Regions from separate parts of the Shewanella sp. P1-14-1 genome, predicted to be linked through region 1. Evidence: predicted binding sites of a transcription regulator. Region 1 holds the regulator's gene; each other region holds the start of a gene.
What was found. Region 1 encodes sigma-54, which starts transcription at its own class of promoters, with help from an activator protein. Its sites were predicted from a motif close to GTTGGCACGNNNNTNGNNT; they were not measured.

Region 1 (12,173 bases):
GCTTTCAACAGTACCAAAATCAGCAAGTACGGTATAACCTTGAAGCGCTAACACCATACCAATGAATAGACCTGATACGACGATAATCACCATTGAGCGCACACCAAGCACATAAATTTGCTTGAGCAGTAAAGGAAGCCCTTTTTGCAATCTAGGTAAATGGGCAATTGCCCCCCACAGCATAAGCCCAGCTCGCCCTAAACCAGCGATAAAATCTAATGCGTAGCGACCGATGTTTTCAATGCGGTTAATCACTCCCATTGAGCATCTCCTGTTGGTAATCTTCGGCAGGAAAATGAAATGGCACAGGGCCGTCAGGATTACCTTTGATAAATTGCTCAATTTGACGATTATCAGAAGCACGTAATTCTTCAGGAGTTCCTGAAGCAATAACTTTTTTCTCCGCGATGACGTAAACATAATCGGCAATACTCAGCACGGCGTCCACATCATGAGAGACCACCACTGAAGTTAAATTTAAGGTATCCGATAATTCGCTTATCAATTTCACCAGCATGCCCATGGAAATAGGATCTTGGCCTGCAAATGGTTCATCATACAAAATCATTTCAGGTTCTAGTGCAATTGCCCGCGCCAATGCTGCCCTTCTCTGCATTCCACCAGACAGTTCATTAGGGTGCATCTGTGCTGCGCCTCGAAGCCCAACCGCTTGTAGCTTCATTAACACAATTTTACGAATAAGCTCTTCAGGTAAGCCTGAATGCTCTCGCAGGGCAAATGCGACGTTATCGAATACATTCATATCGGTAAATAACGCACCACTTTGAAAAAGCATGCTCATTCGTTTACGTAATTCGAATAATTGCGGACGTGTTAATTGATGAACATTTTCACCACTAAAAAGTACCTCACCACTGTTAGGCGTTAATTGGCCGCCAATCAATTTGAGTAAGGTTGTTTTTCCGATGCCACTCGGGCCCATAATCGCTGTCACCTTCCCTTTGGGAATGCTCAAGCAAATATCATCAAAAATAACACGTGATCCACGATTGAACCCCATGTGGCGAACTTCGACCAATGGCATTGCTGAATCTAATAATTTGGAATCGGATATTGAAGAAATAATAGCCTTCCTGGCGCATGTGGTGTAGAGCTGAATTGTACGAAATTGTGTAAGAACCTACAACAAATCAATCACCATGAGTTACAATCCACAACAATTATCGCATCAGCTCATATTTTTGTTAAAATCCTGCACAAATATCGCTATTAACACACGTTTTGGAACCACATGCTTTTTAATATTTTAATGCTAATCGCTGGATTAGGCGTATTAGTTTGGAGCGCAGATCGCTTCGTATATGGCGCAGCCGCTTTCGCTAGAAACCTTGGCCTACCTCCAATGCTGATTGGATTAACCATTGTGGCCATGGGAAGTTCTGCTCCTGAAATGTTTGTGGCTGCAACAGCGTCGATGGAAGGGATGAGCAATACTGCCGTTGGAAATGTCCTAGGTTCAAATGTTGCTAACATCACCTTAATTCTTGGTATTACAGCACTATTAGGTGCTATATCAGTTAGCTCACAAACCCTTAAACGTGAAATTCCGTTAATGTTAGCGGCAACTGTGTTAGCCGGATACCTCATTCATGACGGTATGCTAACCCGATTTGAAGGCACAGTGCTTTTGGTCGCTTTCTTCTCGTTAATGGGTTATTTCATCTGGCAAGCACTGAGAAATAAGCAAATAGATCCACTATCTGACGAATCTGATGCAGAGATCCCTAAAAATGTACCTACATTACATGCTATTATCTGGATTATTGTTGGCATGGTTTTGCTACCGCTTTCTGCTGACTGGATGGTAACCGGCGCTGTAGGCATTGCAAAGACATTTGGGTTATCAGATTTAGTCATTGGTTTAACCATTATTGCAGTGGGAACAAGCTTGCCTGAATTAGCAGCATGCGTAGCTGGCGTATTAAAAAAAGAAGATGATCTCGCAATTGGTAACATTGTGGGTTCGAATCTGTTTAATATCCTAGCGGTACTTGCTATACCAGGATTGATTGCCCCTGGGGAAATAGATGCCAATGCTGCTGGCCGTGATTTTTACATGACACTTGGTACCAGTGCAGCCCTTGCTGTGCTCGTATTATCAAGTGGAGCGAAGAAACAATTAACTCGCTGGCATGGCGCCATATTATTAGTCGTCTTTATTGCGTACCAGATTGTCTTATTTCAATCTCAATAACGGGGCATAAAGATGGGTCACTCACCATTGTTAAAGACTCATTAGCATTGGAAAAAAACGAGAAACATATGATAAATCAAACACAGTTGCGTCAATGGGGTCGTCAAGTCATTGATATTGAAAAAACAGCGTTAGATAACCTATATCAGTACGTTGATTCAGATGCCTTTGGCCAAGCTTGTGAACTAATTTTGCAGTGCAAAGGTAAAGTGATTGTCATGGGCATGGGTAAATCAGGCCACATTGGCAATAAGATTTCAGCCACCTTGGCCAGCACAGGAACGCCTGCATTTTTTGTTCACCCAGGTGAAGCAAGCCATGGTGACCTAGGTGCACTGGCTAAAAATGATATTATCTTAGCAATTTCTAACTCTGGTGAGTCGAGTGAAATTTTAACCTTGCTACCCGTTATTCAGCGCATGGGTGTTCCAGTGATTGCGATCACGGGTAAGCCTGAATCTAACATGGCGCGATTATCTAAACTGCATCTTTGCATTGAAGTACCAGAAGAAGCTTGTCCATTAGGATTAGCGCCTACTTCAAGCACTACCGCAACCTTGGTAATGGGAGATGCCCTAGCCGTCGCATTATTGCAAGCCAGAGGCTTTACTCGTGATGATTTTGCATTATCACACCCAGGTGGATCATTAGGACGTAAACTCTTACTTAAAGTATCAGACGTCATGCATCAAGGAAGCGATGTTCCGCAAGTTAATAGCCAGGTTTGCATCACAGAGTCACTATACGAAATATCCAATAAAGGACTAGGCATGACTGCCGTTATTGATGATAACCAACAGTTAGTCGGTATCTTCACCGATGGTGATTTACGCCGAGTGATTGATGCCGAAGTCAATTTACGCACCACGCCAATCTCACAAGTGATGACCCCTAATTGCATTACCATCAGAGCTGATATTTTAGCAGCACAAGCCTTACAAGTGATGGATGAAAAAAGTATCAACGGCTTAATTGTTGTTGATGAAAATCAACGCCCAATTGGCGCACTTAATATGCTTGATATGGTAAAAGCAGGAGTCATTTAATATGTCGAATAGTCAAGTTCATCAAGGATTATATGGCCCTGTATCAGACGATATTTGGCAACGCGCTAAAAAAATCAAACTCCTGATCTGTGATGTTGATGGGGTCTTTTCTGACGGGCGTATATATTTAAGTAACGCAGGGGAAGAGTTGAAAGCTTTCCATACCCGTGATGGTTACGGTATTCGATCGATTTTAACTAGCGGTATCAGTGTTGCCGTTATCACAGGCCGAAAGTCTGCCATTGTCGAAAATCGAATGACGGCGCTAGGTGTTAGCCATATCTATCAAGGGGTAGACGATAAGCTCACACCATTTAAAGAGTTACTCAGTATTTATAATGTAACGCCAGATGAAGTTGCCTATATCGGTGATGACATGGTTGATTTACCCGTTATGAAAGAAGTGGGCTTAGCTGTTTGCGTAGCAGATGGTCACCCATACGTAAAACAACATTGCCAAATGATCACTCGCATTAATGGCGGTAACGGCGCTTTACGTGAGTTAACTGATTTACTGCTTGTTAGCCAAGACAAGTTCGAAACAGCCCACGGAATGAGTATATGAGCCGTACCACCCTCGCTATTCTCGGCTTCTTTGGTGCAGCATTAGTTTTATACTGGCAAGTGCAAGTGAAGCGTAGTCAAATGGAAGCCAATAAGCTTCCCGATCCCGCGCGTCCAGAATTCATCGCTAATGACTTACGAAGCACAGAATTTAACGAGCAAGGATTAGTACAAAGCCGGGTGTCAGCAAAACACATGGAACACTTTCAGCAAACCAATGAAACCCTATTCACTGAGCCTGTATACCTTATCTATCCAGAAAACGGCGAAGCTGAGTGGCAATTAACCGCTGAATTAGGCAAGCTTAATAAAGAAACTGGTAAAGTGGTGCTAGAAAAAAATGTTATTATTGATGCAATAAACATCAATGAACCAGTACAATCGCTAACCACAAGTATGCTTGCGTTAGATTTAAATACCATGATCATGACGTCTGATCGACAGATTAATGTCTCAGGACAAGATTTTAAAATACAAGGCTTAGGCCTTTATGCTGATTTAAATGCCGAAGAGTTAGAGCTTTTAAGTCAGGTAGAAGGAACATATGAAGCAAAGTAAAACACTGACATTTTCACTCAATAAGCTTATGAAAACAGACTTTATTAGAAAAAGTATTCTTGGTATGAGCCTAATGGGATTGAGCTTAGTGACAGTCACCGGCGTTCATGCTAAAGAAGGTGATTTACAACAAGAGCTTAAAGTTGCTGCCGTCAGCCAAAAAGCAGATATTAAAAATAACCAAGTGATTTTCTTCGGCCCAGTGAATGTGACGCAAGGCACCATTAATATTAATGCCGATCAATTACGTGCATTCAGTGAAGAGTCGGGTGGCAAAAAAACCATGATTGCGACAGGTAATCCAGCCACCTTCTCACAAGAACTCGATGATGGCCGTATCGGTACCGCAAGTGCAAACGAAATAAAATATGAGCTTTCGACCAGTATTTTAACCTTAAAAGGCAATGCAAAACTTGACCAGGCAGGCAGTCAGGTTACAGGTAATCTCATTAGCTATAATATTGATAAACAGCAACTGATCGCTGAAAGCACAGGTGAAGGAAAAGACAGAGTTATCACAATTTTTCAGCCAGAAAATTACCCTGACTTGAATAAAGAAAACGAAGAACTTGATAACTCAGACGAAGCGCCGTTAGAAAATAATGATTCGCTTGATAACCCAGATGCTGATACGACTGACAATGTACCTAGCAATGTAACTGAGAATCAAACAGTGACTCCTGAGGCAAATGCTGTTGAAACTAACACTGATGCCCTCCTTGAATCAGTCACCCCTCAAGAATCTGATATTCAAAACTCAACCAATGCAGACATAACGACCCCTGCGGCAGAGCAAAAGCAATAATGACACAAATTACCTTAACAGCTGAGAACTTAGCAAAAAGCTATAAAAGCCGCCAAGTTGTCAAAAACGTTAGCCTAACCGTTAAAACGGGTCAGATTGTTGGTCTTTTAGGACCAAATGGTGCAGGTAAAACCACAACCTTTTATATGGTTGTAGGCTTAGTCAAAAGCGATAAAGGTCGTATTTTGATTGATTCTGACGACTTGACTGCAGACCCAATGCATTTACGTGCTCGTAAAGGTATTGGTTACTTACCTCAAGAAGCCAGCATTTTTAGAAAACTCACTGTGCACGATAACATCATGGCAGTGCTGCAAACCCGCAAAACCTTATCGAGTGAGCAACGAATCGAAGAATTAGAGCACTTATTAGAAGAGTTCAATATTACCCATATTCGTGACAGCCAAGGTATGGCTCTATCAGGTGGTGAACGTCGACGTGTAGAAATAGCACGCGCTTTAGCCGCCAATCCTAAGTTTATTTTATTAGATGAACCATTTGCGGGTGTTGATCCTATCTCTGTGATAGATATTAAGAAAATTATTCAACAACTAAAAAATCGTGGTCTTGGAGTATTGATTACCGACCATAATGTCCGTGAAACACTTGATGTATGTGAACGTGCGTATATTGTCAGCCACGGAGATTTAATTGCTGAAGGTACGCCTGCTGAGATCTTAGACAATCAGCAAGTCAGGTCAGTATACTTAGGTGAGCAATTCAAGCTATAGTTAGCATTCTTTAGTGTACAAGCATGGCATTTTCGCGGCCAACCAGTCCCACTTTTTAGCGTTATACACTAGACTCAAAACTTAACGCTAATTTTTGGCAAAGTAGAACCCAAGTTCGGTTAAAGTCTAGCTAACACTTACAAAGGTGCTAGACCCATAACATTGTAGTCGCGATGATGAAATTCAATTAGGGATAAGCGGTAAATGAAAGCCTCACTCCAACTTAAAATGGGTCAACACCTGACAATGACCCCGCAGTTGCAACAAGCCATTCGCTTATTGCAACTTTCCTCTTTGGAGCTACAGCAAGAAATTCAGCAAGCACTTGACTCAAATCCTCTTCTTGAGCTTGAGGATGAGTTTGCCAAAACAAAAGAACCAGTCAAAGACAATGCTCAGCAAACTGACACCGATTTTAGCGATAACAGCCAAGTCAGCGTAGAAAAAGACACCTCATCAGTCGATACAACAGAGTCACTTACGAAAGAGTCCATGCCTGAAGACTTACCAATGGATACCACTTGGGATGAAGTCTACACCGCCTCTCCTAACTCAGGTTCTGGCGCTGTAAGCCGTGATGACGATATGCCATTTCAAGGTGAAACGACTGAAGGTTTATACGAACATTTAGAATGGCAAAAAAACTTAACCCCATTTTCTGAAAATGACCTCGCCATTGCGACAGCCATCATCGACGCAATTGATGATAGAGGTTACTTAACCCAATCAACAGAAGATATTCTCGATGCACTCGGTCTTGAGGATATTGAACTTGATGAGGTTGAAGCCGTATTAAAGCGTGTACAACATTTTGATCCAGTGGGCGTCGCTGCAAGAAATTTAAGCGAATGTTTGATGATTCAATTGGGACAATACCCAAGCGAAATCCCTTGCATAGAAAATGTAAAATTACTGATATCTGAACACCTAGATTTAATAGCAGGTCGTGATTTCAGATTACTAATGCGTAAAACCAAGCTTAAAGAAGATGATTTACGCGAAGCGATTCAATTTATCCAAACACTGAACCCTCGCCCAGGGTTACAAATTACTCCAATCAAAGATGAGTACGTCATCCCAGATGTCACAGTGTTTAAAAAGAATGGCCGTTGGGTCGTAGAATTAAACCCAGATAATATGCCTAAAATAGGCGTAAATCAGCAATATGCCGCCATGGCAAAAGGCTCAGCCAATCAAGCTGACAGCCAATTCATTCGCGGTCACTTACAAGAAGCCAAATGGTTTATTAAAAGTATTGAAAGCCGCAATGAAACCCTGTTAAAAGTGGCAAATTGTATTGTTCAATTCCAGCAAGGTTTCTTTGAGTTCGGCGAAGAAGCCATGAAGCCTATGGTATTAAATGATATTGCCGAAGCGGTAGAGATGCATGAATCGACCATCTCACGGGTTACAACTCAAAAATATATGCACACCCCTCGCGGCCTTTTTGAACTAAAATACTTCTTCTCTAGCCACGTAAGTACCGATGATGGCGGAGAGTGTTCATCTACAGCAATCAGAGCCTTTATCAAAAAGCTGGTCGCTGCAGAAAACCAGAAAAAGCCACTTAGCGATAGTAAAATGGCGACGCTACTGGCTGAACAAGGGATCAATGTTGCTCGGCGTACGATCGCCAAATATCGTGAAGCAATGCTCATCCCTCCCTCAAACCAACGCAAAAGCTTATAAGCCTTTGTTATTGGAGGATGATCTATGCAAATTAACCTGACTGGACACCATATCGAAATTACTCAATCTTTACGTGAGTATGTGCAAACTAAGTTTTCAAAGCTTGAACGTCACTTCGAACAGATCAATAATGTTCACGTTGTGCTCAATGTACAAAAGTTACAACAGATTGCCGAAGCTAAATTGCACCTCAAAGGAGGTGAAGTTTTTGCCGTATCTCAAAACGCAGATATGTATGTCGCAATTGACGCCCTGATAGACAAATTAGACCGTCAGGTAATTAAACACAAAGAGAAGTTAATTAAACACTAACGATGGAACTTCGCACCATCCTGCAGCCGGCGTGCACTACCTGTGCCACTCCGGGCAGTAAGAAAAAGGTACTGGAACTTATCAGCAATTTAATGGCTGACCAGTACCCTACTCTATCTTCACAAGCTATTTTCGAAAGTTTAATAGCACGTGAAAAAATGGGTAGCACAGGTATCGGCAATGGCATTGCGATTCCACATGGGCGTTTAGACGACATTGAATCGCCGATCGCTATTTTGATCAAATGTGAAGAAGCTATCGACTTTGATGCTATTGATAAGAAGCCAGTAGACATTTTATTTGCCTTATTGGTTCCTTCTGAGCAATGTCAGCAACACTTAAGCACGTTATCAAGTATGGCTGAGAAATTAAGCGATAAACTCATCCTTAAAAGACTTCGAAAGAGTCATGACGCTACAGAACTGTATCAGGTTATTACTGCATGAAACTTGTCATCGTATCAGGACGATCGGGCTCAGGTAAATCAGTTGCTTTAAGAGTGTTAGAGGATTTAGGTTATTACTGTGTTGATAACCTGCCTCTCCCACTGATTGGCAGCCTACTAGAGCAGCTAAAAGGAAATAACGAACTTGTCGCCATCAGTGTTGATGTGCGTAATATCGAAGAGCAAGGCAAAGTATTAGAGCAGCAAATCGCTTTGTTGTCCGACGATACCACGATCATTAGTTTATTTTTAAATGCCAATGATCAAGTACTGCTAAAACGATACAGTGAAACACGTCGATTACACCCGCTGTCAAAAAATCAAATCTCATTACAAGAAGCGATTCAACTTGAAGGTCGATTGCTCGAACCAATTGCCAAAATGGTTGATCACTACATCGACACATCTCAGCTGAATATTTACGATTTGAGCGATCAAGTCCGACAAATTCTTATGGGCAGTGTTGATAAAGAATTAGTCATTCACTTTGAATCATTTGGATTCAAGCACGGTATGCCTACTGAAGCCGACTTTATGTTTGATGTCCGCTTTTTGCCAAACCCACATTGGGAGCCTGAGTTAAGACCATTAACGGGTCTTGATCAACCAGTACAAGAATTCTTAGGCAGACAACCCCTAGTCAATAAGTTCATCTGGCAGATTGAGAATTTATTTGATACTTGGATGCCGCACCTTGAGCGCAATAATCGCAGTTACCTTACCATCGCGATTGGCTGCACAGGTGGACAGCATCGCTCAGTTTATATTGCAGATCAACTCACACAGCGCTTCAGTAACAGTAAACACCAAGTTAGCGCTCGCCACCGAGAGCTCAACCTGTGACGATGAATATCTCCAGAGAAATCACCATCAGTAATAAACTTGGGCTTCATGCTCGAGCGGCAACAAAATTAGCTATATTGGCTACGGAATTTAAAGCCAGCATTACCTTGATTCAAGGTGACAAACAAGCCAGTGCAGCGAGTGTGTTAGGTTTATTAATGCTAGAAAGTGGTATAGGAAAAGTGATTACTGTTCAGGCTGAAGGCCCTGATGCACAGCAAGCACTAGATGCGGTTTGCCAACTGATTAACGACAAATTTGACGAAGAAAGCTAACCCTTTTATATGATTTAACGCTTTCAGGCCTACTCGTTGCTAGTTATCACTTACTAGCAAAACATTGAAATTTACGACTCCAGACCGCTAACAACCATGCTTTATTAACCTCATATCCTACTCGGGAATACGCTTAAACTAAGCTTTTGCGCTGCTCAAAGCGCATTAAACCAATCAACAGCAAATTATCAACAACAAACAGTGATAGTTAACTATAATAATGTCATGACCCACACCATAACCTGCTTATTTTTTATACGGCAATCAACGCCATATTAGAAACTGCTTCTCCCTTTACACACTGTTAAGTTAATATTAGCAATCGAATTTTTGAGGAGTGGCGAATGAGTATCGAAGTGATAGATAGCGAACTTACAGAACAGCGCCTAAATCAGCTCACCCAAGCACTTGGTAGTGGTATGTTTGTGCATGTGCGCAATATGCTGCATGATATGGCCGCTTCTGATGTCGCCCTCATTCTTGAGTCATCTCCCCCTAAAACACGCCAAGTGTTGTGGCAACTTATCGACCAAGAACAAGCCGGTGAAATTCTTGAAGAACTCGGTGAAGAGTTAAAAGATTCGCTTATCAGTGGCATGACACCTGAAAAAGTTGCGCAAGCCACTTCAGGAATGGACACCGATGACCTGGCTTATATTTTACGTAGCTTGCCAGATGCAGTGTATAAGAAAGTGCTGCAATCGATGAGTAGCCAAGACCGTCACCGAGTTGAACAAGCGTTATCCTACCCTGAAGATACTGCCGGCAGTATCATGAATACCGATACCGTGACTTTACGTCCCGACGTGAATATTGATGTGGTACTGCGTTACTTACGCCAACGAGGCAATTTACCCGATACGACAGATACACTCTATGTGGTCGACAAAAACGACCATGTACTTGGCGGGGTCCGTTTAGCCGATCTATTAACCTGTAACCCTAGCGAAACGATCCGCAGCATCATGGATCCGGAGCTTGAAAGTATCCCTGTTGATATGCCAGATAATGAAGTGGCACAGTTATTCGAACGTCATGACTGGATTTCAGCCCCTGTCGTTGATGAACAGCAGAAGTTATTAGGCCGTATTACCATTGATGACGTCGTCGATGTTATCCGTGAAGATGCCGAGCACTCCATGATGGGGATGGCGGGGATGGATGATGACGAGGACACATTCGGTCCCGTCATGAAAAGTACCTTCCGACGTTCTTTGTGGTTAACAATCAATTTATTTGCCGCTTTACTTGCTGCCTCTGTCAGTAACATGTTTGAAGGCACCCTTGAGCAGTTTGCCACTATTGCCATTTTAATGACCATTGTTCCGAGCATGGGCGGCGTTGCAGGTAACCAGACATTGGCTTTGGTCATTCGTGGTATTGCTCTTGGGCATATTGGTCAAAGTAACTCTCGCTGGTTAATAGGCAAAGAGTTAGCCATTGGTTTCCTTAACGGCATCATGTGGTCAGTGTTGGTATTTTTTGCCGTTTGGCTGTGGAAAGACGATATGGCCTTAGGTGGTTTGATTGGTGGCGCCATGCTAATCAATATGACTGTTGCAGGTCTTGCAGGCGCCAGTATTCCACTCTTACTGAAAAAGTTGAACATCGATCCTGCTTTAGCAGGAGGTATGGTGCTTACCACAGTAACCGACGTCATCGGCCTATTTGCCTTTTTAGGTTTAGCGACGATCTTCTTAATGTAGTCAATATCCGACCTTCGTATCTCACTAAATCCATGCCAAACGGCATGGATTTTTTTAATCCTTCTAAATCATAAACGACTCACTGTAATACTCCTCATTCATACTGATTAAGTGATCATGGTTTACCGTTAATGTCACTAGAAATGACGCCCAAAAAGTCTGGTAAATTAAATTTACCAATAAATCACCACCTTGCACCAAAATGGATAATTTGCACCAATGTAACACAACGAATTTTTTTAGAGTTAACACACTAAAAAACTAACCAACTGTTAATTAACGATAAAATATTTATTTCAAAATTGGCACGACTATTCCATATAGATATATACCACCTTAGAGGTAGATGCATTTTTGACCAATTTATGACTCGATTAGAGATGTAATATAGGGAGTTAAGTATGAATTATCTAAGAATGTTCATTGAAAACTGTCAATATCAGTGGCACTTCTTCCATCACCTTGGATTGAGCAGCTGGGATATTGATAACAATCATTAATCTAAAAACCTCTTAATTTTTATGAAGGTTCGTGGTTAACAAAATTGAGTAGTAGGAACAATGATGACGACACTAAATCGAATATATCCAGATGAATTACAGCAACAAGTAATCAAGGAAGTAAAAGACAATAATCGATTAATTTCAGATGTTGCCAAGCAATATAATGTGTCAGCAAAAACCATTTACCAATGGGTGAAGAAAAGAAAACAACCTCTAAAATCAGTGAGTAAACAACAAGATTTAGCCACTGAAATTGCAACTGAAATAGCAAATTTGCAGAAAAGGCTATTTCAACTGAATCAGGAATTAGTGTCAGTAAAAGGACATTAAATTCAACGTTTCGGAAAGAAAAATGACTTTAGCATTCGTCCCCATCGGAAGCTAAACAATCGCAGTGATTTTTCTTTCCAATTTTATTTTCAAACATTGAGCGCTAACAACTCATCGTTTGAAGGCAGTTCCGACAAGAAAGGATGCGTTA
Region 2 (12,173 bases), on a different contig from region 1:
CGAACAGAACTAAGCAATGAATCAAACATTTGCTGAGCTGTTGTCATGATCCTGGCTGAAGCTTGGTAAGATTGTTGATAACGCATTAAGTTGGCAGCTTCTTCGTCTAAGTTCACTCCCGACTCACTTTGTACACGGTTATATGCTTGTAGATAAACAGCTTCATTTGATTCAAAAGACACGGCAGCGGCTTTGGTTTTGCTAGCAATATCAAGCTTACTACCTTCAAACACGCCAGCTAAGGTCGTTGTGCCGCCATTCATTAATTTTTCATCTGACAGTTTCGCCATTTCTATCGCATTGCTGTTATCTCCTTCGGCAAATGATAAATCGAAGGTATAACTGTCGGTTACGCCAGCTGTTGACGTGTCGCTAATTTCAAAATCAAAGCCATAAGGTGTACTAATTTGTGGAGGAGTAAATGCCGTTGGGCCACCAATTGCTGCGCCACTGGCGTCAAAAGCTTGATAAGTATTTGTAACGGTATCGATTTGAATAGTGATTTCACTATCAGTCACAGGGAAATTAGCATTTGTTCTATCTATGCTAGTTAACTTAACACTGGTGTCACCCGAGTTAGTGGGTTCACCAGTAATTTTAGGGGCAGCTGCTGCAATACCTTTGGGATCGGTCATTTCGACACCAATACCTGCTGCGGCGCCTGCATTGGGTCTAATTTCAAACTTATCACCATCTGCAAAACCTGCTGGCACCGAGTCAATTTGGATACTGAATCCATCTCCGCCCGTTAACTGGTTATTGACAGCATCATAGGTCAAAGCTTGTACTTCACCTGTTTTAGTATCTTTTAACTCATAGGTTGAAGGTGCAGTAAACGACAGTTCATATGAACTTCCTGTCAATTCACCGACATCATCTATGTTGACTCGGATTTTGGCTGTACCAGTATTACCGTCAAATTCACCGACACGCCCAGCAGACATCAGTGGATCATTTATATCAGTAAATATGTTTTGACCAATTTCACCATTTAAATCATAGCCATTTGACTGCATTTCATTGAATGCATCAGCAATACCTAACGCTAATTGACCTAATTCTTGGCCAACAGGCACTAAGGTTTCATCGCGAAATTTAAATAGCTCCCCAAGTTGACCGCCTAGTTTTGATCCATCAATAACTAAACTTTGATTACCAGTGGTCGTGGTCAAACGAGATTCATTGGGATAAGGGTCTCCAGTCGTGGTACCGATTTGCATTGAAACTTCACCAGACACCAGCATCACAGAGCCGCCTAACATGACACTTTTAGCACCATTCTCAAGCGGAATAACGTTGACTTCGGAATACTCACTTAACTCCAAAATAAGTGCATCTTGTTTATCTAGTAACTGGCTGTCTGGACTTTCGCTTTTCATTAGCTCTAGATTAATGCTAGCCAGCTCATTGCTGATTTCATTGATGCGATCAGCCATCGCGCCGATTTGACTATTAGTCTGTTTCATCTGTGAGTCGAGATGAGACTGCATTTGATTTAGGCTACTTGCAGCTTGTTGCGCTGCGCCAAGCATACTGTCACGCATACCGATATCGGTTGGTAAATCGGCCACACTATTAATGCTTGAGAAAAAGTCATTTAATCGATCTGGCACCATTGAACCAATTTGTGAATAGAGCTGATCCATCTCATTCATTTTGGTGTAACGAGTCTCTGCGGCGCTCATTGAGGTTTGGCCTATACGCAACTCTCTGGCAGCAAAGTCATTGTAGATCCGCTTTACATCAGTAACGTAAGTACCCGTACCATAAAAGCTGTTACCAATCTTTTGGGATTCTAACGACGACTGCTCGGCAACTTGACGGTGATAGCCAATCGTATTGGCGTTAGCAATGTTATTACTGGTAACGCCCATTTGAGATTGAGCCGCCAGTACGCCGGTGCGGGCGATATTTAATAAATCAACAGCCATTAGTTAGTCTCTCCTGGTAATGCAGACTTAAGTCCATTAGTCACTGTTTCCATCACTTTTAGCACTTTCTTTGCGTATTGAGGATCAGTGGCGTAGCCAGCTTTTTGTAACTCATTAATAAATTTTGCAGGTTCTGCAGCCACTTTTTTGGCCTCTTGGTAACGTTCACCATTGGCGATAAAGGACACAAAATCATTAAAGCTTTGTTCAATACTGTCGTACATTCTAAAGTTAGCTCTTTGTTTAACAGCTTTGCCTTGCTCATACTCCAAGGTGTTCACCGATGTCTTATCACCCTGCCAGCGAGTGTCGGCTTTAATGTTAAACAGGTTATTACTAGCCGTGCCGTCTTGACGTCTGATCATTTTCTGACCCCAGCCTGTTTCAAGTGCTGACTGAGCAAGCAACACTTCAGGTGTTGTTCCCAGAGCTTTAGCTGCTTTTTCAGCATGAGGATAAAGCGTATTAACAAAATGCGCAGGGTTGCTAAATTCGGACGGCGCTTTATTGACTGATTGCGGCAATTGATTGCCATTAGCGGCAACTGAAATGTCATTTTCGCCCGCCAGAATTTTCGCCATTGCTTGCTCATCAATCACCGAGTGATGACTGGCAAGCTGATTAACATTTACTACTGGTTCATTGGGTGTTTTTTGTGCAAATGACGTTATTGGACTGACCGCAATGTCTGCTGATTTGTTATCAAATAAACCATGTTGAATGTTTGCATCAATATCGCCACGAAGGACAGAGGCAGGCTTAAATGGTGTATCTTGAGGTGATAATTGCTGAACCATTAAATCAGCAATGCCCAGCATACCTTTATCAGACAAGTCCACTGACATCTGTTGATCACGCATGTTCTCAAAAAACTCAGTGGTTTGACTGTTCATTGGACTGTCTGATTTAAAAGCTGCGTTAGCATCACGCATGCTTTTCATCAGCATTTGAATAAAGATACCTTCAAACTGTTTAGCGACTTCTTTAAGTGCCGCTTTCTCGTCTTTCTGAGCCTGAGAACGTAATGAATCTAGTCCTCCTAGATCCAGAAAGTGCGATGAATTTGACAGCTTTTCCATAGTCGTACCGACAATATTTAGATGATGATAAGTTCACCATGCAAAGCGCCTGCCATCTTTAACGCTTCTAATATTGCAAGCACATCAGAAGGCGCTGCGCCAACCAGGTTTACTGCTCGTACTAGCTCATCTAATGTCGTACCTGGGTCAAACAAAAACATTCGACTGTCTTCTTCAGCAACATCAATGGTGCTATCAGTAGTGACAACCGTTTGACCATTTGCAAATGCATTTGGCTGCGAAACTTGCGTTGCTTCTGCAATGGTGACCGTTAATCCGCCATGCGTCACAGCTGCAGGCATTAAACGCACATTTTGGCCAACGACAATGGTGCCAGTGCGAGAGTTAACAATCACTTTCGCAGATTCATCAGCTATCTCGACTTCAACATTTTCTAATGTCGCTAAAAAAGAAACTCGCTGTGATGCATCACGAGGCGCACTGACTTGAATAGAGGTTGCATCTAACGCTCTTGCCATACCTGGACCTAAAAAGTCGTTAATTGCATCTGCCATACTTTTAGCGGTAGAAAAATCTGAACGACGTAGGTTAAAAGTTAGGTGATCCCCAGTCGCAAATGGACTCATCACACTGCGTTCAACAATCGCGCCACCAGGAATACGCCCAACTGTTGGCGTATTTTGAATCACTTGCGAACCATCTAAACCTTCTGCACTGAAACCACTGACCACTAGACTACCTTGCGCAATAGCGTAAACATTGCCATCAACCCCTTTTAAAAAGGTTTGCAGTAAAGTACCACCACGTAAGCTTTTTGCTTCACCTAAACTCGATACGGTAATGTCAATATTTTGACCGGGCTTAATAAATGCTGGCATCTCTGCATGCACCGCTACCACGGCCGCATTCTTGGTTTTAGGGTTCACATTATCAGGTAAATTAATGCCAAAGTTTTTCAGCATGGTTCTGAATGTTTGTTCAGTGTATTTGGTTTTTTCACCAGTGCCGGGCAAACCAACCACAAGGCCATAACCAATCAGTTGGTTACTACGTACACCTTGAACGTTGGCAATATCTTTAATTCGCTGCGCTTGAACTGGCGCAGAAAATACCGTTAATGCAACTGAGGCGGTAAGGGCAATGGAGATAAATAAAGATGAAATTTTCATGGCATACTCCTTAGAAAGGCCACCATTCGCTCATAAAGAATGAGCTTAACCACCCTACTTTTTGAACATCTGCAAATGTACCCGTTCCGCTATATTGAATGCGGGCATTGGCTACTCGAGTTGACTGAACTGTATTCTCAGGAGTGATATCTTGACTTCTTACCATGCCTGTAACACGAATAAATTCATCGCCATTGTTAATCGAAATCCATTTTTCACCACGGATAACCAAGTTGCCATTACTGAGCACTTGCATCACGTTAGCTGAGATACTGCCATCAAGGCTGTTTGATTGGTCAGCATCAGCTTCACGCTTGGTGTCCATCGCATCAGAATAACGTAAATCAAGTGGTACACCTTTAATGGTCACATTGCCGCCACCAGCATAGATAGGGTCAACACTCAAATTAGAGTCTTTTTTGATTTCGTTATTGGCGCTTTTTTTAGCTTGAGTCGATTCATTTAACAACACTGTGATAATGTCACCGACTTTATGTGCTCGTATATCTGAATATAAGCTCGACGATTGATGGTCCATGTAAATCGACCCCGTCGACACCATTTTAGTTGGTGGTGCTTCTGGATACACTGGCGCATAAAATGGATCATCAGGTATAGGTTTTTGTTGCGTTGAACTACAACCGGCAATGAAAATAACGGATGCTAACGCTAGGTATTTATTCATAATCCAGTTCCTTTCAATAACAGTTATAGGTTCTGAGTCACGTAAGACATCATCTGATCAACAGCTGATATCACTTTAGAGTTCATTTCGTAAATACGCTGACTTTGAATCAGGTTTACTAGCTCTTCAGTCACATTAACGTTTGATGTTTCTAATGCCCCTTGGCGAATAGCGCCTAAGCCATCTAAAGAAGCTGTTCCCTGAATAGGCGTTCCACTTGCGCCAGTTTCGGTATACAAGTTTTGCCCTAATGGATCTAACCCTGATGGATTAATGAAATCGCTCATGGCTAACTGTCCAACAACTGTGCTTTCTGTCGCGCCAGATAATTTTACTGATACTTCACCTTCGGCAGAAACTGTAATTGAAGTTGCATCATCAGGTATGGTGATTGACGGTTGCACGACATAACCAGAACCTGGAGTCACAATCTGGCCATTTTCATCTAAGCTAAATTGACCATTTCGGGTATAAGCAGCGGTGCCATCAGGCATCTCGACTTCAAAAAATCCAGGGCCTTCAATCATTAAATCTAAAGAGTTATCAGTGGTTAACATGTTACCTTGGGTGAACATTTTCTGAGTTGCCACGACCTTAGTACCGGCACCAATGTTCAAACCATTCGGCAGCTTAGTATTATCTGCACTTATACCACCAGCTTGATTAACTGTTTGATATAGCAAGTCTTCGAATACTGCACGGCTTTTTTTGTAGCCTACGGTGCTCGCATTCGCCACGTTATTAGAAATAACTGCAATATCGGTTTGTTGGGCATCTAAGCCTGTTTTACTGATCCATAAAGCGGGATGCATAATTATTACTCCTAACTAACTCTCATTAAGGATGATGAAGCACGGTCTAGCTCTTCGGCATTTTTCATCATCTTCACTTGCATTTCGTATTGACGCTGGATATCAATTAACGCCACCATTTCTGAAACAGCGTTAACATTACTGCCTTCAACAGCCCCTGTTTCGATATTCACATTAGGATCGTTCGGCGCATTTAAGCCCGAAGTCAGCCTAAATAACCCATCTTCGCCACGCATCATTTCTTCATTTGATGGATTAACTAATTTAATTCGTGCCACTTCTTCAACCACATCCGCAGTTGCACCCTGAGGTCTTACAGAAATAATGCCATCAGGCGAGATTTGAACTTTGTCGATTGGTAGCGGCAAAACTATCGATCCAGCCTCTCCCATAACAGGGTTGCCTCGACCATTAGTTAATAAGCCTGTACTGTCAAAACTTAGACTACCGGAGCGGGTATACGCTTCGCCGCCATCAGCACCTTGCACTGCAATCCAACCTTTATCTTTAATCGCAATGTCTAAATCACGACCCGTAGTTTTAATTGGGCCTGAACTAAAATTTTGCCCAGGGCTTTCAGTCATAGAAAAGACACGTGTCGGTAAGCCTTCCCCAAATGCTTGCATAGAGCGAGCTTGAGCCAAATCAGCTTTAAAACCATCGGTATTCGCATTGGCTAAATTATTGGCACGAACAGCCAAAGCATTCATATTTTGCTTTGCCCCACTCATGGCAACATACAGTAATTTGTCCATCTGCCGCTCCGTCAAACTTTTTACATAACTAAAGATATAACTAGAACTAGCAATGAGTGTGCCAATATATAAATTGTGAATAGAGAATGGCTAACTAAATGAAATGTATTTGAAAAGCAGGAAGTGAAAAGAAAAACAATAAGAGGCAAAAAACGAAAAGGCAAAGAGTTGCCGTTGCGGCAACTCTTTGTCAAAACAAGTCAAACTTATCGAATTTGAAGAATCGACTGATTTAACGTGTTATTCACTTCAAGTGTACGAGAGTTCGCTTGGAAGTTACGTTGTGCAGAAATCAAATCCACTAACTCAGTGGTCAAATCAACGTTAGATTGTTCAAGCGCCGATGAACGAATACTACCAAAGGTACCACTATTTGCTTCACCTGCTAGCGCTGGACCAGAATCTAAGCTGGCTTTCCAAGAAGTATTACCCACTTGGGTTAAACCTTGCTCGTTAGCAAAACGAACCAAAGCAACTCGAGCTAATGGTTCAGTCGAACCGTTACTGTAACTTGCTGTCACTAAGCCATCTTCGCCAATACCTACGTTAGTCAAACGACCGACGGTGGTACCATCTTGAGTTAACTCAGTCACTTCAAATGGAGATGCATATTGAGTTGGATTATTAAATCCAACGGTGACTTTTTGACTGCCATCAGCGCCAGGGCCTAATACGTTAGCACCATTAACACCCAGCTCAACAGTTTCAACCACCGCAGGATCTGAGCCTGTATATGCGCCCGCATCATTGAATTTTAATACCGAGCCTTTCCAGCCTGATGCATTTTCAGCAAATCTTGTCGTATCAGCAACACCGTCACCAGTCGTATCAGCGCCGTATGAACCACCATTTGCTTGGTCAAGGTCAACTTGTTTGCCATCTACAGCATAGAATGCAACCCAATTACTTTCACCGGTATAAGCCCCTTCTGTCGGCTTAACAAAATAGGTGGTCATAATGTGCGATTCACCAAGTGAGTCATAAATCGTCACTGAAGTCGATTTATTAAACGTGTCAGGATCGTTGGGATCAAAGTTAGCAGGATCTAATGGCGTTTCACCCACATCAAGGTTCATCTGAAGGCCAATATTCTCAGTTTTCACTGGGCTACCTGCCGTATCAGGGATCTTAATTGGTTGAGTCGTCGTTAAACTAACCGAGGTAGAGTTACCGTCAGCATCGACAGGGAACCCTTGTAAATAGTTACCAGCAGAATCAGTCATGTAACTTTCTGAGTTAACTTTAAATGCGCCAGCACGAGTGAATGCGTGATCTTGAACTCCCACACCTGATGATGTCACAAAGAAACCACCGCCACTTATCGCCATATCTAAAGAGTTACTGGTAAACTGTAAACTACCTTGCTGAAATTGCTGTGCAACCTGTGTCGTTGTCGCACCGCCACCGACAGCAGTTTTGCTGTTAGAGAAAATTGAATTAGCATATACGTCAGCAAATTCGGCACGAGATTCTTTAAAGCCTACGGTGTTAACGTTAGCAATGTTATTCGCAGTGGTATTGAGATCTTTTTGAGCTGCAGAAATACCACTCAAAGCAATGTTAAACGACATAATTCACCCCTTTCCTACTCATTCTGTTTGTTTTACTGACTGCCACAGCTGCCAGCTTTAAATTTGATAAGCTAATTAACTTTCAGTGACAGCTAAAACATCTGACAACTGAATACCACCAATACCACGTAGGTTTAATATTGCCCCTGTTGTGGTGTTACCCAGTGACACGCTAGTCACATGCGCATAGGTCGATACTGCTAAATCTTCTGATTTTCCATCAATTTTGCCGTTCGCTTTTATCGCGTAATTGCCTTCAGGAGCTGGGTCGCCATTTTTATCTAGCCCATCCCATGACACATCAATGTTACCGCCTGCAGAACCGTCAACTTCAAAGGTTTTAATAACTTGGCCACTTTCATCTTCAATACTGACTGTTATGGTATCGATAGAAGTTGGTGTACTTATCACGCCATTGACTTCTGGACTATCTGACGATATGTGCCCCGTATCAGACGGAATTAACACTTTACGGCCTACTAAACTTGAAGCCTGCAGCGCCTGACTCGAACTCGTTAAGTTATTTAAGTTGAGAATTTCTTCATTCAACTTGGCAATGCCGTCAACGGTTGAGAATGATGCCATTTGCGAAATCATTTGATCGTTTTCAACAGGCTTAAACGGATCTTGCATTGATAACTGTTGACTCAATAAAGCAAAGAAATCTGATTGAGTCAGTTCCTGGCTATTAGGTTCAGGTGTTTCTGGCTCTCCTTGTAAGGCCACACTGTCTAAAAATGCATTCCCTGTACTGGCTGTTTCTTGTGTATTGGATGCAATACCAGTACTACTAGCAGATTGAGTCTGTGGTAAAGACTGACTGCTGTAAGGATTAATGAGGCTCATCTTTTACCCCCCACAAAATTCATATTACTTACCCATACGAAGTGTTTGTTGCAGCATTGATTTTGCCGCATCAGCCACTTGGACATTCATTTGATAAGAACGAGATGCTGAAATCATATCCGCCATCTCTTCCATCACATTGACATTCGGTTTGTAAATAAAGCCGTCACCATCAGCCATAGGATGATCAGGAGAAAACTCCTTTAATAACGGTTTATCACTTTCAACAATGCCCTTAACACTGACACTGTGAGAACTATTTTGCTCATGGCTTGCTTTGGCCATTTCGGCTTCAAAAATCGGGTGACGAGCCTTATAAGTTTGATCAACACTACTGGAAACTGAATCAGCATTGGCAATGTTACTGGCGGTAGTATTAAGTCGCACTGATTGTGCTGACATACCAGAACCCGACACATTAAAAATATTAAATAGACTCATGATTAATCACCTCTAATAGCTTTACGCATGCCTGAGAACTTGCTTTCAAGAAAACCCAGTGACATTTGATATTCCAAGGAGTTCTGCATAAAGGCCGCTTGTTCTTGCTGAGAATCAACGGTGTTGCCATCACCCGTATCTGGTTGATTAGGCACTCTAAACTTTACGTTTTCTTGGCTTTGCGCTTTCAAGTCGAAATGTTTGTCAGTTGTTTGACTCATCTGTAATCCGCTTTGCTTAGCACGTGCGCTGTTCATTGCTGCAGCAAAGTCGACATCTCGAGCTTTATAGCCTGGCGTATTAGCATTGGCGATGTTGCTGGATAGCACTTCAGCCCGTTGTGCACGTATGCCCAAAGAGTATTGATGTATACCTAAACCATTTTCAAAATTAATCGCCATAAAATTGCCTCCACCAGCTAACTGACAGAATTAAAGCAAAGCTTATGCCAAAAAAATTAGATTATTAGAAATGAAATGATAAAAATGAAAATGCCAACGAATGCTGGCATTAATAAATAAAAATATTCAACTATTACAATAAATTATAGTTAACTCTTCTTCTGGTAATATATACCAGGGTTGCACCTAACCATATTGAACTCGTCCGTTAATCCCGAGATAGACTCTGACGCCCCTAAAAACAAAATACCGTTAGGATTTAAAGCGGCAGCAAATTGCCGCAATATTTTTGCTTTTGCCTCTGGGGCAAAATAAATCAGAACATTACGGCAAAAAATAATATCAAACTTTCCTAAAAGGCTATAACTTTCAAGAAGATTGTGTGCCCTAAAGTTTACCAAACGCTTCACATTATCTTTCACTTTCATGTTACCAGAAGGCAAAGGATCAAAAAATTGGCGCTTACGCTCAGGTGATAACCCTCTAGCGAGGGCTAAACTATCGTATTCAGCATTTTTACAACGCTCAAGCATTGACGGAGATAAATCTGTCGCTTGTATGGTTGCATTACCAGGTAATGCGCCTGGTTTACGTTGCTGGTATTCCAAAATCGTCATCGCGAGTGAATAAGGCTCTTGCCCTGAAGAACAAGCAGCAGACCAAATTTTTAACGGTCTTCCTAAGCGACTGTATTCAGGTAATAATGCATTATTGAGCAACTCGAACGGATATTTGTCCCTAAACCATAAGGTCTCATTCGTTGTCATTGCATCAATGACTTCCGCCCTTAAATGCCTTTCCGTTGGCTTCATCGACCTTTTAACCACTTCTGATAATGACGGCAAATCATATTTACCCATCAAAGGAGCTAATCGGCTTCTTACTAAATATTGCTTGTTGTCACCTAATACAATGCCGCTGTGCTGTTCTAAAAAGAGCTTAAACTGATTATATTCTGCTTCAGCGAGTGATTTATTCGTCACATTTACATCCTATTATAAGAAATGACACTAGCGTCACTTCAGAGTGAACAGGTTACTTTTATTAACTTATCACGACTATCGACAAGCACAACGTATTGCTCACAATAACTGTCTGACTATCTATTTAATCATAGTCAGACTTATCAATATTGCTTATAAAATTAGGTGTTTATTTACAGCAGATGCTAATTCATCTGGATTAAACTTGGCGATAAAGTCATTGGCACCCACTTTCTCAACCATTGCTTGGTTAAATACACCACTAAGAGATGTATGAAGTACCACTTTAATGTCTTTCAACTTAGGATCGTCTCTAATTTCAGCCGTTAAGGTATAACCATCCATTTCTGGCATTTCGATATCCGAAATAATCAAAGGAATTTCGTCAGCAACATTATCCATCTCAGTCGCAATCGCTTTAAGCTTTTCTAGCGCATCTTTACCATCAATGGCGGTATCAATTTGCAAATTAAGCGACTCAAGCGAACGAATAATTTGTTTACGGGCCACTGCAGAATCATCAATGACCATGATGTGATAATGCTGGTCACGATCAATGGTTAACGCTTCATTAGCTTCTTCACTGATTTCAGTCTTAACAGGTGATATCTCGTCTAAGATTTTTTCAACATCTAAAATCTCAACCAATTCACCTTCGATTTCAGTTACCGCAGTTAAATAAGAGTTACGCCCAGCCCCTTGTGGTGGTGGCATAATCGATTCCCAGTTCATATTGATAATACGTTCAACTGAACTGACTAGGAACCCTTGAATACTTCGGTTGTATTCAGCAATGATAATAAAACAATTCTCTGTCGATGTAAGAGGACGCCCACCTGTTGCAGCACTCAAATCAATCACAGAGATGGTTGAACCACGGATATGGGCAATACCTTTAATCAGCGGACTCAAACGAGGTAATGTCGTTAACGGAGGACATTGCAGCACTTCTTTTACTTTAAATACGTTAATGCCAAAACGCTGACGTCCATTCAACTTAAATAGTAACAACTCTAATCTGTTTTGACCTACAAGCTGCGTACGTTTATTAACTGACTCAAGAATACTCGACATAACCCTGCCTTGTTTTATTTATACTGCCCCTAAGGACTTTATTACTTATGACTTAAAGCGACCATAAGCCATATTTGTCAAATTGTAGCATACGCTGCAATTATTTATGTCGCGATGACTATCGCATTTAGGTAATAGGCATACTTATTGCTTATTTAAACCGTATCGGTGCTTTCAAGCCAAAAAAGTCAAACTTATGACTCTTTATTTGCCCGATAACCATTTATCCAAAATCAAAGCGTTGTTAGCTTAACTTAAAAGTATAGAGGTATTCTGGCCACCACCGCTAGAAACAAGATATGAAGAAAAACACATTACTGTTATTGCTCATTCTTTGCATTCATTTACCGGTTTTTGCCAGTGAACAAAGCACTATTACCTATACTTTATCGACCATCACCGAGCTAGCTAAAGAGACAGTTGCAAAAAAAATTGCAACCAGTCCAAATGCCACCCCCAATGCGA
Region 3 (7,218 bases), on a different contig from region 1:
GGGGATTCGGTATCCATTTACGCAAAAACAAATAGCTTTGAAATAAAAACAGCTGGTGAAGCACTAAGAGATGGCAATATAGGCGATGCAATAAGAGTCAGAAATGCCAACTCAAACAGACGATTAGATGTCATTGTCACCGGAGTTGGCGAAGTTGAAGTTAGGATGTAAAATATTCCTAAAGTTTTTTCCAACAGGGTCGATAGCCTGTTAGGAAAACCATAAATTACGCTGGAGCCTAAAATGGCAATTGATATTAACAATCTTAAAACAGCATCACACACTCAGTTGCGTACTAATCGTGACTCAGGTGCTGCCCCAAAAGCTGCCGAGTCAGCTGGGCAACAGGCTGCACCAATTAAAAGTGATTCGGTCAGCATTACCTCGCAAGCACAGCAGCTGCAAGGAGCCCAAACTAACATGGCATCTTTACCTGAAATTGATCAAAGCAAAGTTGATGCAATAAAGTCAGCCATTTCAGAGGGACGTTATAAAGTCGACCCTGAAAAATTAGCGGCGAATATTGCAAGCTTTGAAGCTGACATGAGCGGACTAAATTTCGACCAAGAGTAGCGTCATACCTGCTCTTGGATAAACAATCATCATCGCATTACGCCTTGTCGTTATGATGTGGGTTTTTATAAAGAGTAAATTATGAATGAATTACTACAGCTGTTATCTTTTCAGCACGGCACGTTGTCGTCGCTGAAAAAACTTGTATCTGCAGAAAAGCAGGCCTTAGCAGATCAAGATGCCGACACCTTGCTAGCACTTGCACGCGAAAAAGTGGAGTGTTTGAATACGCTTCAACAAAATGATGAGAAATTAGCTAATCATCCTGATAAATCTTTGCTCAATTCAGAGCCTAAACTCATTGAGAAAGTCGCTGAAGCTAAAACCATTCTCGAAGAGTGTAAAGACATCAATAATCAAAATGCTAGCTTAATCGAACTGAATATTGCGAGCTTAAATCGCTTTTCTCAAGCCATGCAAATGAGTAGAAATGCCACCAGTTTAACTTATAACGACAAAGGCCGAACGTCGACAATTTCATCTTTAGGCCAAAACCTCAAAGCCTAAAGCTAATATCGATTTAAGCCATGTAGACAGTTCATCCTAGGTCAGCTGCAATCTCTCCAATGGCAAAACAGCATCGCTAATGACAAACATAAAAAAACCGCCTTTATTGGCGGTTTTTATTTCTGTCGGATTTTACATTAAAAGTATGTCACTTCTTTTACACGACGGGGGCGATTTTGTTGCTGATAAAGATCCCACACCTGAGCAAAATCCAGCTCTAACTCGGTCACATACATATCACCCGCAGGATAGCTTTTTACTACTTTCGCGCCTTTAATCATTCCTGACACATTGGCAGAAACGGTTTCGTTATTGAGCATCCAGTCGCTCATTTGACTATGAGCATCAATCTGTTGACCATATACTTGCTCTGCTAATTCTCGATATGCCGCGATTTTTGACGCTTGCATGGCCATTAGAACTTTATGTGACTGCTCTTTCGCAGGCTGAGTCGCTAAAGGCGCATAACCAATTGCAGTTAACTTAGGGAACTGATCTGGCGCTTCTGTTTCCCATTGCACATATTTATCATTACTTGCACAACCACTTATCGAGATTACCAATAATGAAACCAATAGAACCACTAACTTATTCATAATTTTGCTCCCAATACTACGGCATTACCTTGACCAGACGCTTCATGGCGGAAAAGCAATCCATCTTGAAAAATGACTTGATTTGAAGGTGATAAATAGCCAGGTAAACTATTCATATTCACAAAAGTTTGTACTGCTGACACCACCCGATTATTAGTCACATTCACAATTCTTGCATTAAGAACTAAGCCCATTGGTGTGGTATCCATAGTCGAAACGACAACATGAGAAACAGGCAAATCAGACGGAAGTAACTTCCAATCTCGACTTAAAATAAACTCGCCCTGCTCAGTTGAACGTAATGCATTCGCCACGTTTAAATCGACCAAGTTAAATTCATGACTATGAAAAGCGGCAACAAAACCTTGCTGTAACTGTAAGCCTAAAGCATCCGTTTTGCTGTAATCACTGGTATTAACCGGAGTGGTTACAAGTAAAGGTTGGTCAGAGCGTAAACTGTCATTTTGTAATACCAATTCATTTACGACTTTTTCAGCCAATATATTCACATGTGATTTAGGGGCTAGACCGGCTTTAGTAATGTCATATTGTAAAGGCGCAGGCTGCACTTCAGGTTCATCACTAAACCAAAAGCTAGTTTCAGTAGGCTTTTCTACATAAGCTAACTCATTTGTCGACACAGGCGGCTCGCTAGCGCAAGCAGCCGCTAGCAACGCAATGGGAAAAATGATTAAACGGCTCATGGCTTATTCCTTATTACAATGACGTCTCAGCATTGATGTGATGTTAGGTTCAGTAATGTTGCCACTAACAGGCTTTAGGTCCAATCAGAGCACACATTAAACACACTATAGATAGTGTATCGACCACACATTCAAAACCTTTACCTTGAAATAAAGAATTTATCTCCATCTGTTCACTGCTAAAAGCTCATACAGGCATGGTTTTTGCTTTTATTATGATAATTAATTTAAGTCGTGCTAAACCGTCATAGAGTTGGCACCCTTTTTCTTCGATATTGTGAAAAGCGAACATGAACATGCCAAACGTTAGCTCTAAATATTTGACGATTATCATGCTGGTTATTCTTTCAGCTTGTTTCAGTCACTCTGTATTAGCGCAAAGAGTTGAAGTGTCAGGAAAAGCCAAAATTATTGACGGCAATATAGATAAAGCCCGCGAGGATGCGATTAATCAAGCATTAAACTATGCCAGCTTAAAAGCGGGTGTGAACTTTAATAGCCAGCAAAGTATTAATCAGGGCAACTTAACTCAAGATGCATTTCAAATAAAACGCATGGGCCAAGCTAACGATATTGAGCTCGTGTCTGAAATCATCAGCGCATCAGATATCACGGTTATGTTGCGGCTCAATCTTGAGTCTAAACCCCAAGCACAGCAATGCCACAGCCAACAATTAAAAGCGGCAATAATGATCCCCCAAGCCATCATGCGTGACCGCTCACAACTTCGATACGGACAACTTGCTAACTTTGAACAAGCTTTATCACAGCAGTTTGGCAATTTATTAAATAATGGCTCTGACTACAGTTTTGCTCGTATGCACGCCGAGGAGAAGCTTGACCATACCAACCAACTCATCAACTTCAAAGGCCAACGCATACCAAGCTGGCTTGGCGAAATAACCGACAGCCAATATATCTTACAACCGGAAATCCTGGATATTTCAACCGAGCCATACTCGAGTTCTTTATTTGGATTATGGGATGAGACACCTTTAAGACAAATTAATTTACGGTTTACCATGTTCCATGGCATTAGTGGTGAAAAAGTGTGGAGCAAAGACTATCAAGCAGAAGCTGAGTGGGATTTTGAACGAGATGAAACCGTGTCACCTTCAACCCAACGGTTTTGGGGCTCAACTTATGGTCAAACTATGAATCAGCTTTTACAACAAAGCACTCAAGATATTGATAATTTACTAAATTGTCGACCTTTACTCGGTCAAATCGTTGCTAAGCAAGGTAATAGAATCATCATTAATTTAGGCCGTCGAAATAACGTCAAAATGGGTGATAACTTCCAAATCGTGTTACAACAAAACATTCCTGATAGAGTGAATTTAATGCGAGCTGTTGCAACTAAAAATAGAGCCACGGTCACAATAGAACAAGTTTCAGAAGAAAGCGCCACAGCCTTACTAGAAGGTATTGAAAGCTCTGGCAACATACAGATCCAAGATATTGTGATTAAGATTTAAAAATTAGTGAACGTGAATCGATAAAACATATACCAATAGACAAGAAGGTTTTACTTACAATGGCTACATCACAATCAGTTTTTAATAATCAGTTCGCCATTAGTCAATTTGATGAGTACTACTTGCCCTGCATCAACAGGAATACCTTTGAAAAAGAAGACTCTATAACCGCTTTTAAAAAGAAGTATAAACACGATATTTTTAAGGAAGATACATTACACGTCATTCTAGGTCTCGATTCTGGCTTATTGGTTAATTATATTCTTGAGTCTCCACAGGTAGCAGGAAGTAAATACATTTTTGTAGAGCTACCAGAAGTCATGTCGATGTTAAATATTGATATACCAGAGGAGCAGCAACACTACCTTAAAGTGCTAAGTCTTGAAGAACTTAATGAACATATAGAATCGGGCGAAGATGATTTATTCCTTATAAAAGATCAAATCGCCATTACACTCTCATTAGCCGCCTCTGCAGGCGTGGTTGAAGAATATTCAGGCTACTACAGCCAAATTTATAAGTTAATAAAACAACAAACCACCTCACATAAAGCAAATTTTACTCAAAAGTCATTTTTTGTAGAACAATTTTTCAATGTTGTCGAAAATAACCAACCAGCTTCGATATTGAAAAATCAATTTGCAGGTAAAACTGCAATAGTGATTGGTGGCGGCCCATCACTTGATGAACATATTGATTGGATTAAAGCTAATTATGAACAGCTTTTCATTCTTACCGTATCAAGGTTCGCATCAAAGTTGTCTGCTGCTGGGATCCCAGCTCATATTATTGTTTCAGTAGATCCTCAAGATACAAGTTTTGAGGTTAACCGCGATATGATGAGCCTCGCAAATGAAAGCCTGTTTATTAACTCACACCATGTCAATCATAGAATCATTGCCCAGTGGAATGGAAAATCATTGTTCTTAGGCAATCGGTTCCCATGGGAAGAAACTAACAACATTCTTACCATTGGTCCTACGGTAACCAATAGTGCTATCAGAGTGGCAATTGAGATGGGCTTTAAACAAGTGCTTTTAAGCGGCGTTGATTTATGTCACTCCTCTGCAGGCGTCACTCATGCAAAAGGAAGCGTTGAAGCCAGTGCCGGAAGTAATAATAGTATTATTCATGAGTGGGTAGAAACCTACTCAGGTAGCATTGCTGAAACGCCAATTCAACTGATACATGCAGCACTCGCGCTAAAAGAAGAAGCTGAGACTTACCCTAATGTTGAAATCGTTAACCTATCTATAAATGCAGCTAAAATTCAAGGTATTACCCATATACCAAAAGAACAAGTTTCAATTGTTTCAGCTGATTGCAGTCCAAGTCAGTTACTCGAAATGGTTCCATCAGCTAGTGAAAACAAACAAGAAAAATTACAACGTATTCAAACTGAATTATCTGCTGCTAACGAGGCTTTTAAAGCTATAAGCAAGCTGGCTATCAAAGCCTTACACATTAATAATGAAGCTAAAAAGTTGAAACAGCACTCTGCAGCGTTTCAAGCTAAAGCGAGTGAAATCGATAAAATTGAGCAAAAAATAAATAAGAAATTTCCAAAATATAATATGTCGATAAAGGTATTCGGATATTTTGAGTTTACGCAATTTCTGACAACAAAGAAGACTCAGGATTGGTCCTTTAAACAAATGAATTCGATGACTCATTTGTACTATAGTGCTTATCAAATCATTACTGAACAGCTTCAAGAGTTAACTGAGACCGCACTAGATATTGTCAAATTAAGACGTGAAGAAATAAGCGACGCACCATCAATAGAATTGATTACCGAAGGCTGGAAAAAGCACAACCAACCGGGACGAGTCAATATTTTTCAAGCAATGCTCGACAACACAGTCGCTAGCTCTTTGACACTAGATGAAAAATCCAAACTAAAATCAGCAAGTGACAGCTATCAAGATCAACTCACAAGCTTTGCTCATCCATACTTTTCGATGAAGAAAAAGAACCAAAATTTAGACAATACATTAGCCAAAATTTTAGATTTGAAACAACATAAGAATATCGATGGTTTAACACTACTCACTAACAATATAGAGCCATTAATTGCCAATGATAAGTTTGCACATAGGTTATTCCATCTCGCGTTGCATTATGTACATTTTTTAGAAAATAACTTTGATGCAGCATTAACTGCGTTACTGGAAATTGAACCCACAAGCCGAACTGAAGTCGAATTAAAGCAGCAGTTATTGCTTGCGCTTAAACTACACAAAATTGACTTAGCTGAAGAAACAATAACGTCTTTGGCTCATTACAGTGACGAATATTACCCTCAGCATGCCCACATATTGTCCTTACAAGGTAAAAACCAGCAAGCATTGGATTTGTATTTAAATTATTTAGACAAATACCCTACTGACGAAAGTACATTGATTAAACTCGGCGTCTTTTTAGCAGGGCTTGGGCAAATCGAAGGGGCTAAATCAGCTTTCGATAATGTGATGCAAATCAATCCTGATAATGTCACCGCTAGAAACTACCTAAATCAGTTAGCAACAGGTAATGCATCTTAAAAGTCTATGATGTTGAAACTACGCGTTAGTTGACGATTAAAGGTCAACTAACTCAAATGCTTAACTATTAAGCATTTAAATTTGAAGCCTTTTAATCATATTAAAAGCTTGTATAATTGCCCTGTCTCCCTATAGCTCAACAGGATAGAGCAGTCGCCTCCTAAGCGATCGATCAGGGTTCGAGTCCTTGTGGGGAGACCAATATTAATATTTAGCCTTTATAAATCAATGGCTTATTAGGTTTAGTTGCCACGAAAGCCACCCAGTAACCACCTTGGCAATGATTAGTTAAATTTTTCCACAAAGATGTTAGCTTTATTCTTAATCGTCCTTGATAGAAAACAAAAAACAATTAACTAATTTAGGCTGCACACCCTGCATTAATGTAATACTCTTTATAAAAATCGATTTTAACCGACTATAAAATAACGGATTATCATATGTTTAAAAATATTTTACTACTTTCATCAATGCTAATTCTTCTTTCCAGCTGTGCAACTATGACTCCAGAAAAAGCAGCATCATGGGACAGTCAAACGCTCTGTGATACTTTGGCAATAAGCCGTCAGTACGGTGACATTAAATTTAACCCGAATGCTCAAATGATTATTTCTGAATTGGAAGTTAGGAATGATTTTACCTTTAAAGAGATGGAAGCTATCAAAAAAGGGGAAATATACATAGGTATGAAGTTAGCTCCAATGTATTGCTCATGGGGTACGCCAGAAAATACGTCATTATCTACTGGCTCTTGGGGGACAAGCACACAGCATATCTATTCAATTGGTACTTATGTATACACTGAAAATGGTAAAGT

Region 2: flgB (flagellar basal body rod protein FlgB) is a predicted target of sigma-54. The motif match lies at 9,685-9,703, and genes of this name have one in related genera.
Region 3: AN944_RS12985 (flagellar assembly protein T N-terminal domain-containing protein) is a predicted target of sigma-54. The motif match lies at 2,572-2,590, and genes of this name have one in related genera.

Annotation. Positions count from the first base shown of each region.
Region 1 covers NZ_LKTL01000005.1:63,274-75,446, forward strand. The annotation lists gene mlaE (lipid asymmetry maintenance ABC transporter permease subunit MlaE) at 1-261, opposite strand, end outside; gene AN944_RS04855 (ATP-binding cassette domain-containing protein) at 248-1,045, opposite strand; gene AN944_RS04860 (calcium/sodium antiporter) at 1,253-2,215, shown strand; gene AN944_RS04865 (KpsF/GutQ family sugar-phosphate isomerase) at 2,284-3,261, shown strand; gene kdsC (3-deoxy-manno-octulosonate-8-phosphatase KdsC) at 3,263-3,826, shown strand; gene lptC (LPS export ABC transporter periplasmic protein LptC) at 3,823-4,383, shown strand; partial or broken gene lptA (lipopolysaccharide transport periplasmic protein LptA) at 4,448-4,993, shown strand; gene lptB (LPS export ABC transporter ATP-binding protein) at 5,188-5,919, shown strand; gene AN944_RS04890 (RNA polymerase factor sigma-54) at 6,124-7,608, shown strand; gene hpf (ribosome hibernation promoting factor) at 7,633-7,920, shown strand; gene ptsN (PTS IIA-like nitrogen regulatory protein PtsN) at 7,923-8,366, shown strand; gene rapZ (RNase adapter RapZ) at 8,363-9,208, shown strand; gene AN944_RS04910 (HPr family phosphocarrier protein) at 9,211-9,483, shown strand; gene mgtE (magnesium transporter) at 9,828-11,189, shown strand; gene AN944_RS04920 (transposase) at 11,753-12,022, shown strand.
Region 2 covers NZ_LKTL01000016.1:71,547-83,719, forward strand. The annotation lists gene flgK (flagellar hook-associated protein FlgK) at 1-1,931, opposite strand, end outside; gene flgJ (flagellar assembly peptidoglycan hydrolase FlgJ) at 1,931-3,010, opposite strand; gene AN944_RS12910 (flagellar basal body P-ring protein FlgI) at 3,028-4,140, opposite strand; gene flgH (flagellar basal body L-ring protein FlgH) at 4,151-4,825, opposite strand; gene flgG (flagellar basal-body rod protein FlgG) at 4,849-5,637, opposite strand; gene flgF (flagellar basal-body rod protein FlgF) at 5,649-6,392, opposite strand; gene flgE (flagellar hook protein FlgE) at 6,599-7,963, opposite strand; gene flgD (flagellar hook assembly protein FlgD) at 8,039-8,809, opposite strand; gene flgC (flagellar basal body rod protein FlgC) at 8,834-9,250, opposite strand; gene flgB (flagellar basal body rod protein FlgB) at 9,253-9,651, opposite strand; gene AN944_RS12950 (protein-glutamate O-methyltransferase CheR) at 9,801-10,634, opposite strand; gene AN944_RS12955 (chemotaxis protein CheV) at 10,788-11,708, opposite strand; gene flgA (flagellar basal body P-ring formation chaperone FlgA) at 12,008-12,173, shown strand, end outside.
Region 3 covers NZ_LKTL01000016.1:84,106-91,323, forward strand. The annotation lists gene flgA (flagellar basal body P-ring formation chaperone FlgA) at 1-171, shown strand, start outside; gene flgM (flagellar biosynthesis anti-sigma factor FlgM) at 244-573, shown strand; gene AN944_RS12970 (flagella synthesis protein FlgN) at 655-1,080, shown strand; gene AN944_RS12975 (LPP20 family lipoprotein) at 1,218-1,676, opposite strand; gene AN944_RS12980 (FlgO family outer membrane protein) at 1,673-2,380, opposite strand; gene AN944_RS12985 (flagellar assembly protein T N-terminal domain-containing protein) at 2,677-3,858, shown strand; gene AN944_RS12990 (6-hydroxymethylpterin diphosphokinase MptE-like protein) at 3,918-6,401, shown strand; tRNA gene AN944_RS12995 (tRNA-Arg) at 6,527-6,602, shown strand; gene AN944_RS13000 (hypothetical protein) at 6,842-7,218, shown strand, end outside.